DNA from 3 places in the Cytobacillus spongiae genome. Region 2 is predicted to be linked to each of the others. Evidence: riboswitches for the same ligand, from Rfam matches in the RefSeq annotation. Region 2 holds a riboswitch; each other region holds the start of a gene.
What was found. Region 2 has a riboswitch for lysine ahead of LS684_RS17600 (Na+/H+ antiporter NhaC family protein). Riboswitches for the same ligand answer to the same signal wherever they lie in the genome.

Region 1: linked by a shared signal. The riboswitch ahead of lysA (diaminopimelate decarboxylase) and the one ahead of LS684_RS17600 (Na+/H+ antiporter NhaC family protein) in region 2 are both predicted to bind lysine.
Region 3: linked by a shared signal. The riboswitch ahead of LS684_RS15765 (aspartate kinase) and the one ahead of LS684_RS17600 (Na+/H+ antiporter NhaC family protein) in region 2 are both predicted to bind lysine.

Annotation. Positions count from the first base shown of each region.
Region 1 covers NZ_CP089997.1:524,059-529,719, forward strand. Annotated here, with positions in the region: gene LS684_RS02780 (metallophosphoesterase) at 983-2,098, shown strand; lysine riboswitch at 2,157-2,330, shown strand; gene lysA (diaminopimelate decarboxylase) at 2,452-3,738, shown strand; gene LS684_RS02790 (dicarboxylate/amino acid:cation symporter) at 3,806-5,026, shown strand; gene LS684_RS02795 (DUF4256 domain-containing protein) at 5,071-5,631, opposite strand; gene LS684_RS02800 (DinB family protein) at 5,647-5,661, opposite strand, start outside.
Region 2 covers NZ_CP089997.1:3,473,039-3,478,699, forward strand. Annotated here, with positions in the region: gene LS684_RS17595 (GntR family transcriptional regulator) at 1-654, shown strand, start outside; gene LS684_RS17600 (Na+/H+ antiporter NhaC family protein) at 1,160-2,716, opposite strand; lysine riboswitch at 2,845-3,036, opposite strand; gene yunB (sporulation protein YunB) at 3,102-3,860, opposite strand; gene LS684_RS17610 (HD-GYP domain-containing protein) at 3,924-5,018, opposite strand; gene LS684_RS17615 (YunC family protein) at 5,326-5,628, opposite strand.
Region 3 covers NZ_CP089997.1:3,112,437-3,118,097, reverse strand. Annotated here, with positions in the region: gene LS684_RS15780 (nucleoporin-interacting protein) at 1-750, shown strand, start outside; gene uvrC (excinuclease ABC subunit UvrC) at 752-2,524, shown strand; lysine riboswitch at 2,595-2,773, shown strand; gene LS684_RS15765 (aspartate kinase) at 2,992-4,221, shown strand; gene LS684_RS15760 (YslB family protein) at 4,296-4,754, opposite strand; gene LS684_RS15755 (succinate dehydrogenase cytochrome b558 subunit) at 5,140-5,661, shown strand, end outside.

The DNA.
Region 1 (5,661 bases), 1.2 Mb from region 2:
TTCGCTCGGTCGATGTGGATTTTCGCTCAAAATGAGGTTTTCCCCAGTTGAAATCACTACTAAAGTTACGGTTTTTTCCGAAAGAATCATACTATTGTAGATTTGTTGTTTGAGGCTGAGAGGTGGTTCTCGAATCCAGAGTTTGCACGTGACCAACTTGTGAGCGAACGCTCCTTTTTTGAGCGTTCGCTCACACCGGGGCGGAAATCGCTCACTTTTTGAGAATATCGCTCGCATTCGACAAGAAATCGCTCGCGTTCGACACGTTTTCGCTCGGTCGATGTGGATTTTCGCTCAAAATGAGGTTTTCCCCAGTTGAAATCACTACTAAAGTTACGGTTTTTCCGAAAGAATCATACTTTTGTAGATTTGTTGTTTGAGGCTGAGAGGTGGTTCTCGAATCCAGAGTTTGCACGTGACCAACTTGTGAGCGAACGCTCCTTTTTTGAGCGTTCGCTCGCACCCGGGCGGAAATCGCTCACTTTTTGAGAATATCGCTCGCGTTCGACACGTTTTCGCTCGGTCGATGTGGATTTTCGCTCAAAATGAGGTTTTCCCCAGTTAAAATCACTACTAAAGTTACGGTTTTTTCCGAAAGAATCATACTATTGTAGATTTGTTGTTTGAGGCTGAGAGGTGGTTCTCGAATCCAGAGTTTGCACGTGACCAACTTGTGAGCGAACGCTCCTTTTTTGAGCGTTCGCTCACACCGGGGGGGAAATCGCTCACTTTTTGAGAATATCGCTCGCATTCGACAAGAAATCGCTCGCGTTCGACACGTTTTCGCTCGGTCGATGTGGATTTTCGCTCAAAATGAGGTTTTCCCCAGTTGAAATCACTACTAAAGTTACGGTCTTTTCCGAAAAAATCACAATTGAAGTGGTGTTTCTTTTCTCAATCCGCCTCCCAATACTTCAAATTTGATAAGATGTTTTCTTCTAAAGTAAAATGGGTTTATTATAATGGAGGAAGGAAACTTCTTATGAAACAATTTTCGATTTTCGCCAGAATTGTATTGGTTATGCTCGTATTTAATGGCTTTCTTTTTTATATCGGGTTAAATATTAAGGCTTATTTAACTAGTTTTCTAGCTGTGGATTTAGCAGGAGTCTATTGGTTTGTATTTTTCCTGCTTTGTTATTCTTATTTTCTGGATCGTTTGACTCGACATTTTGCATTTTTTCGAATCGTTGGCTCGTTTATGCTTGGCTTTTTTCAATATGCGCTTGTTCTTTTTCCGGTTGCCAATTTGATCTATTTCAGTTGTCGTGCTACAGGAATCTCTGCATCTGAATCGACGTTTTGGATTGGTAGTGCGACTGTCTTCGTTCTGCTCCTTCTCTTTGCTTATGGAATGTATAATGCGTATAGTCCAACTGTAAGAGAGTATCAAATTGATGTTCCCAAACGGATGGATGGAAAGGAAACACTTCGGATTACGATGGCATCTGATATGCATTTTGGTCGTCTTTCAGGGATTGCTCATGCGAAAAGGCTAGTAAAGGAAGTAAATGAAACCAAGCCAGATGTGATTTTGCTCGCTGGGGATATTATTGACGATGAACTTACTCCTTTTCAAGAAAAGAAGATGGGCGATATATTACAGGAGCTTCATGCCCCTTTAGGAGTGTTTGGGGTGCTCGGCAATCACGAATATTATGGGGGTCAGGTGGAGGAGTTTGTAGAAGAAATGAGGCGAATTGGTATCCGCATTTTGCTTGATGAAAGTGTCTTAATCGATGATCGTTTTTATCTCGTGGGGAGAAAAGACAAGACGGACCGAGGGAGAATGTCCTATCATGCATTGACTTCTTCATTAGATCCGAGCTATCCCATCATATCCATGGACCATCAGCCGGCAGAAATTCAGCAGGCGTATGAAGCGCGTGTGGATCTTTCTTTTTCAGGACACACCCATCGTGGACAAATGGCTCCTAATCATTTAATTACGAAGCGAATTTTTGAGCTTGATTGGGGCTATTTGCAGAAAGAACAACTGCATGCATTCGTTTCATCAGGCTTTGGTTTCTGGGGGCCGCCACTTCGAATTGGGAGCCGTTCAGAAATCCTTCAGGTGGATGTAACGTTTGAATCTTGATTTGACAAAAATTTTGAATTGATGGTATAGTAATGCAAAACAAACGAATATTACACTCTCTGATAATAGAGGCGCGAGTATGAGAAGTATCTTCTTGGAGAATAATGGATTCTGTGAAAAGAAGAGAAAGGCAGATCGCCGAAACAACCAATAGCCATTCTATTGCTTGTTGGGCTAGTACTGAATAAGTGCTAGACTGTCACAATGAACATTGTGGAGAACTATTGAAGAGATGTTGATACATAATCTTCATGAATAGATTATCCATTTATTTTTGTTGACCTACCGTATGAGCATCGCTTCATACGGGTTTTTGTGTTTTTCAGAGACGTGTGGAAAAGGAGAATGAAGATATGTACAGAGTGGATACGAATGTAAAAGGCCATTTAGAAATAGCCGGGAAAAGTACAACTGATTTAGTGGAAGCTTACGGAACGCCACTTATGGTTTATGATGAAACAATGATTCGTGATAAAGCGAGGGCGTTCAGAAATGCCTTTATCGAAAGTGGTTTGAGCTTTCAGGTCGCCTATGCTAGCAAGGCATTCTTATGTAAAGAAATGGTGAGATTAGCTGATCAAGAGAACTTATCATTGGATGTGGTTTCAGGAGGAGAGTTATACACGGCTCTTGAAGCAGGGTTCCCAGCAGAACGAATCCATTTTCATGGGAATAACAAATCTGAAGATGAGCTTTCCATGGCACTTGATGCTGAGATTGGCTGCTTTGTAGTCGATAATTTTCTAGAGTTGGAACTGCTTCATGATCTAGCGAAGCAGCGTGAGCAACGGGTCAATATTTTATTAAGAGTGACACCTGGGGTGGAAGCTCATACCCATGATTATATTATGACTGGTCAGGATGACTCGAAGTTTGGCTTTGGTATTACGAATGGACAGGCGGCACAGGCAATCCAAATCGCGCTAAGAAAACCATTCTATACGGTTCTTGGAATTCACTCACATATTGGCTCACAGATTTTCGAGCTCGATGGGTTTGAAAAGGCGATTCTGGTGCTAGCTGACTTCTTGCAAGACATGCGTGCTCAATATGGCGTTATTCTACCTGTATTCAATATCGGCGGAGGCTTTGGTGTTCGCTATACAGAGGAAGATCAGCCACTTCCAATTGCTACATATGTAAAAGCCATTGCTGAAAGTGTGAAGTCTTTGTTTACTGAGCATCAATATCCGCTTCCTGAAGTGTGGATTGAGCCTGGAAGAAGCATTGTTGCAGAGGCAGGTACGACGTTGTATAAGGTCGGTTCAAAAAAAATCATACCTGATATTCGTACGTATGTAGCGATTGATGGAGGAATGACTGATAATATTCGCCCAGCTCTATATCAAGCGAAATACCATGCGATACTGGCTAACCGACCTAATGAAGAGTGCACGGAGCTTGTAAGCATTGCAGGTAAATGCTGTGAATCAGGAGACATGCTGATCTGGGATTTAAAGCTGCCGCCGACTAACTTCGGGGATATTCTCGCTGTATTTAGCACAGGTGCCTATGGGTATTCAATGGCTAATAATTATAATCGTATCCCTAGACCTGCCGTTGTTTTTGTAAAGAATGGGGAATCACGTGTCGTCATTGAGCGTGAAACTTATGCTGATTTGGTAAGACGTGACCGATAATCATCGAACATCAAGAAGACATTAGATCTTGTTAGATTTAAAGGAGACAGAAGAAATGAGACACATAATGAAAACCTATGGCTTAGCCATTACACTGCTATTATCTATTGTTATTGGTTCGATTCTTGGGCTAACGATGGGAGAGAGAGCGCAAGTATTTAAACCGCTGGGAGATATCTTTTTAAACCTGTTATTTACCATAGTTGTTCCGCTCGTATTCTTTTCTATTTCATCAGCAATAGCTAACCTCGAATCAAAAGGGCAATTTAAACGAATTATTCGAACGATGCTAATTGTGTCTCTTATTACGACAGTTGTTTCAGCTGTAATTATGATTTTTGGGGTGAAAATTTATTCCCCTACAGAAGGAATAACTATTGAACTTGAGGCTGTTGAAACCGAAGACATTCAATTAGGAGATCAAATTGTTCAGACCTTTACAGTGAACAATTTCACTGAATTATTTAAAAGGGAAAACATGCTTCCGCTTATTTTGTTTTCTGTGGCACTAGGATTTGCTACCAATCAGTTGAAGGAAAAAGCGGCTCCATTGAAAAAATTACTGCAAGCTGGAGCAGATGTTAGCATGAAGCTAGTTTCCTATATTATGTATTATGCTCCAATCGGATTAGCAGGCTATTTCGCAACGTTAGTGGGAACATTTGGAGCAAGCCTGTTGTCCTCTTATTTACGGTCATTCTTACTCTATTTAGTTGTTTCTCTTGTTTATTTTGTCGTACTGTTTACTTTATACAGCTTTATTGCAGGTGGACCAAAAGGAATCAAGACGTTCTGGAAGCATAACTTATTGCCATCAGCGACGGCGATCGGGACACAAAGCTCGGTTGCTACAATACCAGCTAACTTGGATGCAACGAAGAAAATGGGTGTTTCCAACGCTGTTAGGGAGACGGTTATTCCAATTGGTGCCTCCATACATAAAGATGGATCGGCAATGGGAGCCATTTTAAAAATTGTATTTGCTTTCGGAGTTTTAGGTATTCCATTTGAAGGGCTTAATACGTACTTAATCGCGATTATGGTGGCAATTGTAACAGCTGTCGTAATGGGAGGAATTCCAGGCGGTGGATTAATTGGGGAAATGTTTATTATTGCGGCATACGGATTGTCACCTGAGGTGCTTCCTCTACTAGCAGTTATTTCTACCATTATTGATATTCCAGCTACACTTCTGAACGCAACAGGAGATAATGCGGTAGCAGTCCTTGTTGAACGGTTTACAAAGAAAAAAGGGGAAGAAGCAGCCCCAGAGTTTGCTGAAGCTTAAGGAATGAAAAGAGATGAGTATGTTCATCTCTTTTTTCATTATATTTAAACGGTTAGAGAGCTACGAAAGCCTCTCGCAGAATAGTAGGAATCTGCCCCGTTGTGATAGACAAACACATGACCAAAACGATAATCGCAAAAAAGGGCACCGCCGAGCTCTCTTATATCCGAAGGAGTTTGGATCCAGCTCGATGTTTTCTTGTCAAATATATCGAGTAGTTGGAGCGCCCGATACTGCTCTTCAGTAAGTATGTCTACACCCATCGAAGCTGCCATCTCCATGGCGCTATTTCCAGGTTTGTTCTTTTTTCTTTCTTCTAGCGCTTTCCTGTCGTAACAAACACTTCTACGGCCGTCAGGGCTTTCCGGGGAACAGTCGCAGAATCGGTATTCGTCCGTTTGATTATTATAATCCACAACATCCGGCTCACCACCAGTTCGCTCCATTTGTTGGAGTGACCATAATTTATCAGGGTGAGCTTCCAGTTTAGCCACAATTTTTCCCCATTCAAGGCCAATATGACGATGCATATTTTGTTCAAAGCGAGATTTCAATAACTCGAGCAACTCTTCACGTTGCTCCTGAGAAAGCTCTTTCATATCCATGTTTTTTCGCTCCTTTTATCCATTAATCGT
Region 2 (5,661 bases):
AGCTTAGAGGTGGATGAAGCCATTCCCTCTGAGAGAGAGCTTGCAGAAACCTTTCAAATTAGCCGAATGACCGTTAGACAAGCGATCAATAACTTAGTTACAGAAGGGCTACTTTATCGGCAAAAAGGAAAAGGAACATTTGTGAATAAGAAAAAAGTAGAACAAAAGCTTCAAGGTCTTACGAGCTTTACAGAAGATATGCTTGAACGAGGAATGAAACCTAGCAGCAAATTGATTTCCTTTGAAATTATCCCTGCCGACAAGCAGGTTGCCCAGGCTTTAAACCTCAACGAAAACACACCTATCTATGAAATAAAGCGTGTCCGTCTAGCTGATCAATTACCTATGGCTCTTGAAACCACTTTTCTTCCTGCAAATCTCGTTAAAGGCTTAACAGAGGATATTATTAACCAGTCGCTGTACCAATATATTGAACATCACCTAGGCTTAATAATCAATGAGGCCTCACAAGAGATCGAAGCCTCCACTCCGAAAGAAACCGAGATGAAGCTGCTGGAAATCGAAAGTTCTGCTCCAGTGCTATTCATCAAAAGGGTCTCCTACCTTCAAGATGGAACTCCCTTTGAACTCGTGAAATCATCCTACCGAGCGGACCGTTATAAGTTTGTTCATACAATGAAAAGATCCTTCTAAGAGGGTCTTTTTTGTATTTAGACCTGGTTCAGCTCCTCTCAACAGAAGGCACCTGTAATTAGAAGCCGTCAGAAGGTTCTTTTAGAACCAGTTAACGGCTTCATCAAGTATATCGTTTCAGGCGAGACCACGCATGAACTTGCGAAGAGGAGGCTCGCCGAACGCCCCCCGGAAAGCAAGCACCTGGAGCGGAAATCACCTGTTTTTCCCCCACTATAAAAAACAACTATAGGTGGAGCTAGATTTGCATTAACCATCAGTGAGATTATAGACTTCCTAATATAGAAAGCCTAAATTGGTGATTGGGGCGGAAGGTGCTTGACTCCTGGGGGATTTGCGTTTCAGGCGAGACCCCGCATGAGCTTGCGAAGAGGAGGCTCGCCGAACGCCCCCCGGAAAGCAAGCACCTGGAGCGGAAATCTCCTGTTTTTCCCCCACTATAATCAAAAAAAAAAGACTACCCTAATGAGTAGCCTGCTAAAGATAATATCCCCACAATTTCAAATTAAGCTAATTTCTTCCGCCCTCCAATAAACGCAAACGCAACTAAGAAAATAGCTACAGTCGCTAAACTGAGAAGCGTGCTTCCGGTAAACCCAAGAACAACATAACCAATCCCCGCAATAACAGCCGAGATAATCGCAAACGGTAGCTGAGTTAACACATGATCAATGTGGTTACAGCCGGCTCCAGTTGAAGATAAAATCGTCGTATCCGAAATCGGAGAGCAATGGTCTCCAAATACTGCACCTGCTAAAACAGCAGCCATCGCTGGTAAAAGCATCGTAATATCCGTTGCTGCTGCAATATCTCCAGCAATCGGTAAGAGTATGCCGAAAGAGCCCCAAGAAGTACCGGTCGAAAATGCCATAATCCCTGCAATTATAAACAAAATTACCGGTAAGAAGGAAAGATTCATATTTGACTCTTGAACAATCCCTGCTAAATATTCACCTGTTTCTAGACGACCAATCAAGTCGACAATCGCCCATGCAAAAATCAGTATATATACAGCAGGTAGCATTGACTTAATCCCTTCTAGCACACCTTGTAAAAACACATTCCCTGAAACCCCTTTTAACATGAAGGCTTGACGGAAGAATAATAGAAGTGTAACGATTAAACCGAACACCCCACCAAGGATAAGAGATTTTGCTACATCTGTGTTTTCAAATATTTTCAGAATCGTTGCAGATCCTTCTGTTGCTTGTAATCCAGTCCAAATCATCGACCCTACTGTACCTACGACAAGTGCAACAATTGGCCAAATCAAATCACCAACTGATCCTGTTGAACTTGTTGGTAGATCATCCTTTAGTTCACCAGGGGCTGACTTTTCAGGATCAAGTACTAAGCCTTCTTGAACTGCGCGGTCTTCATGAATTTTCATAGAACCAAGATTGATATTTCGATAGATAATAATAAATACCATTGCAAGTGACGTCCATACATATAAGTTCATTGGAATCATTTGAATAAAAGCTGAAAACGAACTATAGTCATTTACTTGATGATCTACAAGAATCGCACCGATTAGCGCTATAATATAAGCGCCCCAGCTCGAAACAGGTGAAACGACACATATAGGTGCAGATGTTGAATCAATTAAATACGCTAGCTTCGCCCTCGACACTTTGTGCCGATCTGTAATCGGGCGCGAAATTTGTCCAACTGCAAGGGCATTGAAGTAATCGTCGATAAAAATAATAACGCCGAGAACCGCTCCTACTAATTGAGCACCTACACGCGTTTTCACACGCTTCATTGCCCATTCACCAAACGCTCGACTGCCTCCAGAGATTGAAATAAAGGCTGTAATTATCCCTAATACTAATAAAAATAGAATAATATACACATTCCACGTATTTAACTCTCCATCGGAAATGAAAATCCCCTTCACGGCATCAAAGATCATTGAGAATGTTTTCGTTACACTAAATTCAGCAAGCAAGATTGCAGCTGTTAAAATCCCTACTCCTAACGATAGAAGTACTCTTCTCGTTAAGATAACCATTAAAATCGCAATAATAGGTGGTAATAATGAATAAATGCTGTTTACCATTTTGGTTTCCTCCTCTTTTTTACTACTATATAGAGGGGAGAAATGGATTATGATAGAGCAAAATAAAAAAAGAGTAACGATAGAGAAAAATCCATCATTACTCTTTTTAGTAATATAGTTTCTCCATCACGATCTGTAGCTCCCCATTATGAAGCAAGTAAAAACGCTTCATAATGACAGTGTTACTTTTATTAAAAGTAACCCCAGCGAAACACATGCTGACACATCGCATTTCACTTCGGCAAAAACCCCTTTCTAACGTGATCACTGTTGTCATCCTCACACGCTATACTCTTGATTCATGCTCCTCTACCCCATCGGAATGATAAGGTTATTTATTTTATTGTTCTTTTAATATAGCAAACTACGAATAAATATTCAACCTTTAGTTTACTGGCAATTCGAGGGAAGGAGCAGAATCTCCTCCACCATTGTAAAATTGCGGGACCTCACCCTGGATTAATCCCATTGCAACAGGTATGTCCTGTTTAACGGTCGTCACCTTTGTAGCAAATGGAATGATGATCTGAACATTTACTTCAAGATGAATATACACTTTTACATACACATTATTTATACCGTATTCTTTCATTTCTGTTTTCACATCAGCTAGAATATCTCCAATTGCATTGAACCTAACAGGAATCTGAGGACCCAAGTTTCCTAAAAGCGCATTTTCAGTCGCTTGACCGAGAGGGACATAATACACAATTCCTTCAGCGCTATTCGACTTATCTGTCTCAATCTCAATATCGGTAACAGATTCTAAGGCAGACAGATTTCCCGCCTCAGCTTCTTTAATATTGGTTTGGACAAGACTTGCAATCTCCCCTTGCACCCTGTTAATTATTTCCGTATTAAATTTCGTTGTGGTCGTATTCGCACCATTTGGTGACGGAACGGTTTCAATAATATCATTTATATCCATTACATTGGCAATTTTTTTGTTAATGGCCTTATTAATAACTAATGAAGCAATTTTCCGAGTTTGGGAATCAGCATAACTCATCAGCGTTGGCTCTAACCCTTTATTGATAAACCAAAGACCTGCAGCAGTTGAAAAAGCAAAAAAGACAAAGGTGATTAAAAAAACATATCGAAAAGGTAGCGGGCCTTTTCGTCGCCGTCCACCGATTTTTGGCAAGACAAATCCCCCCTTTACAAGCTATATGTATGCTGTAAAGAAGGGAACTAGCATTAAATTTAATTATTCATTCTTAAAAGTTGTATCACAGTCCGTTATCACTACAGATAACTCCGATTTTAGATCAAATTCAAAAGGCTTAACAGGCTCGTCCCCTATTTCAATTATACGAACAACCGGTCGGTCACTTAAGCCTATATTTTGACGGCTGACGACTCCCTTTTTTCCATCACTCAGCTTTACCGTAATCCCGATTGGATAGATGGCAACCGCTCTGCGGAACGCTTCTACCACTTTCGGTTCAAATAATGTTCCTACTCCAGAATATAAAATTTCTAATCCTTCATGAGGAAGCATGGCTTGTCGATACACACGGTTTGACGTCACTGCATCAAACACATCGGCAACCGCAATGATTTTTCCATATTCATGGATTTCGTTGCATTTTAGCCCTCTGGGATAGCCTGTACCATTTAATCTTTCATGATGCTGATAAGCACAATGTGCAATAATTAAAGGAAGTGTTTGAACTTTCCGCAGAATTTCAAAGCCTTCCTCTGCATGGGTCTTCACAACGGTGAATTCTTCTTCAGTTAATCGACCTGGCTTCAGTAATATTTCCTCAGGAATTTTCATCTTCCCTACATCATGAAGAACGGCTCCAAGACCTAACCTCTCAAGATCCTTTGGTTTTAAGTTCAATTCCATCCCAATGGCTAGTGTATACATTGTCACATTTAAGGAATGTGTAAATATATAGTTATCGTATGTATAAACATCCGACAGAAGTGTTAGTAGATCCTCATTGCCCCTAATCTCTGATAGAATGGCTTTAATTAATTCTGTGAGTCGCTTTGCCGCTTTTTCAATTACAAACGAATGGGACAACGCTTTAGCACTTTGAACCTGTTGAAAAGTTGTTTCAATCGTTTGGATGGCTTCTTGTCGTAGTTTCTCTGATATTGGATGCTGGTAAGAAATATCTTCTGTTTGTCCATCTTGAATATAAATATATGAAATGCCTAAGCTGATTAAGCGCGTCAATACCGTATCTTTAAGAATGACCCCTTCGTTTACTAATACCTGCCCCTTTTCATTGTAAATCGCCTTTGCTAATATTTCTCCTTGCTGCACCGATCCCGTAGCTACTAATCTCATAGAAAACTCCCACTTTGAAAATTCGCAAACTCATCTGATAAAATTTATATTTTCCGACAAATTTCTACTTTATTACTAAAATAACCCTATTACAGTTATCGTATCAACCTACTTTTGAACCTATTTTCTAACTTTTATGTGAAGGTTTTTTTTACCATTAATATTCTTATACTATTTTATCACTTCTTGTCTTCATCAGTGAAGCATTCCCCAAGTAACAAGTTCGGTTTTAGGATCACAGTTCTCCATTCAATATTTGATAACTGGTTAAAATAAGAAAAGCACCCTATACGGTGCTTTTTATGAGTTAAATCATCTTCAATAGAGCATCTTTTCCAATCATGCCTTTATGAATTCCTAGCTCTTCTGCTTCAAAGGTGACCGATTCAAGCGGTGCATCTAGAAGCTGCTCAATAGTTTTGACTCCTACCGCTCGACCAGCAATTACTTTACGATCTTTTAGCTTTTCATTTAATAGCGCAACATCGAGTGCACCACACATAATATAACCTTTATCATTTGTAACGACCAATAAGTTCGTTTTCGGCAATGCGACAGAAACACTTAAAAATGTATGACCATTTATTTCTACTGGTGATAAGTCAATCATTTCTCCACGCTCCTTTCCTCCCATACACTACAC
Region 3 (5,661 bases), 360 kb from region 2:
TTTGGATTTTCTGAAGGTCATTTTTCTGATTGGGGAGGAACGGCAGAAGCAGAAGGGTTTATTTTACGTATAGGAAAGCTTATCTTCTTCAATATCATTTGGGTTGGGATTCTGTCTGAAAGCATATGGCTATTGATAGCTTTTCTTGGTTTAATTGCTTCTATTTGCTGGAAGAGTTCTGAGAAGCTAGAATCACTTAGCTTTTATCGATTTTTAGTGGTTTGTACAGGTTGTTATTTTATATGGGCACTTTTTGCTCAGAATATCGATAAGCCACGACATATCCTGCCGATTGCCTTATGGGTCATTTTTTTACTAGTTATAAAGGCATTGCAAAAAAAGAGCAGAGTAATTTCCTTGATGGTTATCGTCTGGATTGTTGGTCATACATTCATTGGTTATCATCTACAAAAGCTACAGGCAAGTGAGCAGCCTGCTGTTTATCAGCTTGCAGAATACGTATCAAGTTTAGAGAAGGATTGGGTTTTATTTACTTGGGAAGAAACACGCTCTCTTTCATATTTGAATGTACCAATAAAACATAAACGGGTTTTTGATTATCAGCTGTTTCTAAGTGACATTCTTCTGAACAAAAATCAAAGAATTTTAATTACCAATCATGTTTTGGAAGGGTTCAAACAACAGGGAATAAAAATTGAAGGAAAAGTGAAAGAACTCCAAACCTTTTCTTCTAACCCGCTTTTTGACCCAATTTATTCAAACATTGTTTTATATGAATGGGTGGAATGAAATGAACGATAATATACGAAATAAATTAACACTACTGCCAGATCAGCCTGGCTGTTATTTAATGAAGGATCGCCAAGGTACGGTCATCTATGTTGGAAAAGCGAAAATATTAAAGAATCGTGTACGTTCTTATTTCACAGGATCACATGATGGGAAAACGCAACGATTAGTTAGTGAAATTGAGGATTTTGAATATATCATGACCTCATCAGATATTGAGGCTCTTATATTAGAGATGAATTTAATCAAGAAATATGACCCTAAATATAATGTCATGCTAAAGGACGACAAAAGCTATCCTTTTATTAAATTAACAGCGGAACGTCACCCTCGGTTAATTACTACGCGTAAAGTAAAAAGGGATAAAGGGAAATATTTTGGTCCATACCCAAATGTTCAAGCTGCAAATGAAACGAAGAAACTGCTTGATCGTATATATCCCCTTCGAAAATGCTCAACTCTGCCCGATCGAGTTTGTTTATATTATCATCTGGGACAGTGTCTCGCTCCTTGTATTCAAGAGGTTTCTGATGCCCAATATAAAGAACTTACAGACGAGATTACCAGATTTTTAAACGGTGGCTATAAAGAAATCAAAAACGATCTGACGGGAAAAATGATGTCAGCTGCAGAACAGCTAGACTTTGAAAGAGCGAAGGAATATAGAGACCAAATTGCTCATATCGAAGCGACGATGGAAAAGCAAAAAATGAATATGGCTGATTTCATTGATCGAGATGTTTTTGGGTATTCGGTTGATAAAGGGTGGATGTGTGTCCAAGTATTCTTTGTTCGACAAGGTAAGCTAATTGAACGAGAAGTGTCTATGTTTCCCATCTATCAGGAACCTGAAGAAGAAATTCTAACGTTTTTAGGACAGTTTTATACAAAAGCGAATCATTTTAAGCCAAAAGAAATTTTGGCTCCAGATTCTATTGATACAGACTTAGCTGAAGAGCTGCTGCAAGTGAAGGTGTTAAAGCCTCAGCGAGGACAAAAAAAAGAGCTTGTAAAGCTGGCTTACAAAAATGCAAAAGTGGCACTTCAAGAAAAATTTTCACTTATTGAGCGAGACGAAGACCGAACAATTAAAGCAGTGGAGCAGCTTGGTAGTCAACTAGGAATATACACCCCCCATCGGATTGAAGCTTTTGATAACTCTAATATCCAAGGAACTAATCCAGTTTCTGCTATGGTTGTATTTATTGATGGTAAGGCAAATAAGAAGGAATACCGAAAATATAAAATTAAATCTGTTCAAGGACCTGATGATTATGAATCGATGAGAGAGGTTGTTCGAAGAAGGTATACCAGAGTGCTCAAGGAAGAGTTAGCACTTCCAGATTTAATCATTATCGATGGTGGAAAGGGACATGTGGAAGCTGTTAGAGATGTGATTGAGAATGAGCTTGGGTTAAATATTCCTATTTCAGGACTTGTCAAAGATGATAAGCATCGCACTTCACAACTATTGTTTGGCGATCCACTACAAATTGTGTCACTCGGAAGGAATAGCCAAGAGTTTTATTTATTACAGCGAATTCAGGATGAAGTGCATCGCTTTGCTATCACATTCCATCGTCAACTTAGAGGAAAAAATGCCTTTCAATCTGTTCTAGATGATATCGAAGGAATTGGAGAGAAACGAAAGAAGCTGTTATTAAAATCATTTGGTTCAATTAAAAAAATGAAGGAAGCAAGCTTAACTGATTTTACAGGGTTAGGAATCCCTATGAGAGCAGCTGAAGAGCTTATGAGAAAATTGCAACAATAGCATTGTCATGGTTATTGTGCTGTGCTATAATTGGTTCAACTTTTAAATGAATATCACTTTAGAGTGTTAAAGTGAAGGTAGAGGTGCAAGCTTCAAAAGTAGAAGTATCGAGAACAATGAGGTTCGAAGACATACTTTGAAAGGGGAGATTGCCGAAGTGAAAGAAGACTCATTATCTTCTTTTGCTGGTTCTGCATTGAATAAATGTAGAATTGTCAAGACTGACCGTCTTGGAGAGCTATCTCACTGTTTTACGTATCCGTACCTATTTTACGTAATGACAGTTAAGCAATGAGATAGCAGTTGGATCTCATTGCTTTTTTTTATGACTCAAATAGGAAGATAGCTTACCTGATAATGGGTAAGCTTTGATTTGAGTCACTTATTAGAGATACATATGGCGGTCAAATTAACCAAGAGATTGATGTATTTGAGATTCAAAGCAATTGAAAAAGGTGGGGAAAACAATGGGGTTAATTGTACAAAAGTTTGGCGGTACATCTGTTGGGAGTGTAGAAAGAATCTTACATGTGGCAGATCGAGTGATTGAAGAGAAGAACAATGGAAATGGTGTAGTGGTTGTCGTTTCAGCTATGGGGAAAACAACTGATGAACTTGTAGCGTTAGCGAAAGAGATGTCAGCACAACCGAGTAAGCGGGAAATGGATATGCTACTAACAACAGGTGAACAAGTAACGATTTCATTATTATCGATGGCATTGATTGAAAAAGGGTATGAGGCCATTTCATTCACAGGGTGGCAAGCAGGAATTCAAACGGAATCTATTCATGGGAATGCACGTATTTTAAACATAGAGACAGATCGTATTCAGCAACAGCTAAATGAAGGAAGAATCGTTGTAGTTGCAGGCTTTCAAGGGAGTACAGAAGAAGGAGCTATTTCTACATTAGGAAGAGGTGGTTCAGATACTACTGCTGTTGCACTAGCTGCGGCATTAAAAGCAGACAAATGTGATATTTATACAGATGTCACAGGTGTCTATACAACAGATCCACGTTATGTAAAAGAAGCTCGAAAGTTATTATCTGTTTCATATGATGAAATGCTAGAGCTCGCTAATTTAGGAGCGGGGGTATTACATCCACGAGCAGTAGAATTTGCCAAAAATTATCAAGTCCCGTTAGAAGTACGATCAAGTATACAGAGAGAAGAAGGAACTAGGATTGAGGAGGAAGTGTCAATGGAACAAAATTTAGTCGTTCGTGGGGTAGCATTTGAAAATGAGATTACGAGAGTGTCGGTACTTGGGCTCCCAAATTCTTTAACAGGGCTGTCTACGATTTTTACAACATTAGCGAAGAATCATATTAATGTGGATATCATCATTCAGAGTATGACTCAAGAGCATACAACGAATGTTTCTTTTTCAATTAAAAGTGGAGATTTAACCGATACGATGAAAGTTTTAGAAGATAATAAACAATTGTTAAATTATCAAGGGGTTGAAGCAGAAAGTGGATTGGCGAAGGTGTCCATTGTTGGGTCAGGGATGATTTCAAATCCAGGTGTGGCCGCAGAAATGTTTGATGTGCTGGCAAAAAATCAAATCCAAGTCAAAATGGTCAGTACATCTGAAATTAAAGTATCAACAGTGGTTGAAGAAGCAAAGATGGTTCAAGCGGTGGAGACACTTCATGAGGCGTTTGAATTAGCAGGGACTACGATAAAGCTCTAAACAATTCAAAAATAAATAATCAAAAGCTTTCTAAAGGAAAAAGTTCTTTAAGAAAGCTTTTGATTGATTGAGGCTTATTTGTCTGTAGTTACATCCTTTTTATCCCATTTGATCGTAAACATAATTTTGCCACCGCGTTTTCGAGGGTGTTCATACGCTTCAGAGATGACCCCATTCATTTGCTCCATTTGTTGTGCTAAAAATCCAGCTTCAAGCTGAAAACTACATTCGTTATTTGTTTTAAGTCTCTCTGTAATAATCCGACTGGTTAATTCAAGATCAAGCTCATTTTTCGCTTCCTTTTTGATAACAAGCGTACCCCATCCAGCTGATTGGAAGAAGGAGAAGATTTCTTCCATTGATTGAAGTGGGTATTTTCGAGCTATTCTTTTGCCAGCCCAATATAAAATTTCTGAAGTTTCTTTCCCTAATAGTTCTGGAATTAGAACCTCACGAAGTAATTCATATCCGAAAACAGGTACATGATGGGATTCATCTGTTATCGTTTGTTTCTCTGTTGAAATATCACTCAATTGTCTCCCCTCTTTCTATGATTCTATTATATACAATTTAAGCAAAAATTAATCCTCGTTTCGTTAAATAACATACATAATATCTCTTTGTAAAAAATGTTATTTTGATATATTTGTATGAATGGAAGTAAGAGGACATTGTACAAAGATGATATTCCGAAAAACAAATGACAATATATTTTAAAAATTTTTTCTATATAGTAGATTTTATGTATACGTTTTCTTGACGCTCTTATGTGTTGGGAGTAAAATGAACATGTCACATAATTGTAAGAAAATGATATAACATTTTCTAACTTATTTAATTGGTTAATCCATCCTTTTATAGGATTTCATCTTATTAGGATTAGCTAAAGTTGCTTTCATTATTTAGGGGGGGAAATTCATGGCAAGTAATCGAGAGTTTTTTAATCGCAGATTGCATTCGTTGCTAGGGGTAATACCGGTTGGGTTGTTCCTTGTGCAGCACCTTGTAGTGAATCATTTTGCTACAGGAGGAGAAGAGTCTTTCAACAAAGCTGCTCATTTTATGGAGAGCTTACCATTTAGGTATGTTTTGGAAACTTTAATAATCTTTTTACCGTTATTATTTCATGCTATTTATGGACTTTATATTGCTTTTACAGCAAAAAACAACACAAGCAAATTCAGTTTCTTCCGTAACTGGATGTTCATGCTACAACGTTTTTCTGGTGTTGTCACGTTAATCTTCGTAACATGGCATGTGTGGGAAACACGTATAGCGGCGGCATTTGGAGCAGATGTAAACTATCAAATGATGGAGAATATTCTGTCTACCCCATTTATGTTTTGGTTCTACATCATTGGAGTAGTATCAACCGTTTTCCACTTTGCAAATGGCTTATGGTCATTCTGCGTAAGCTGGGGGATTACAGTTACTCCAAGG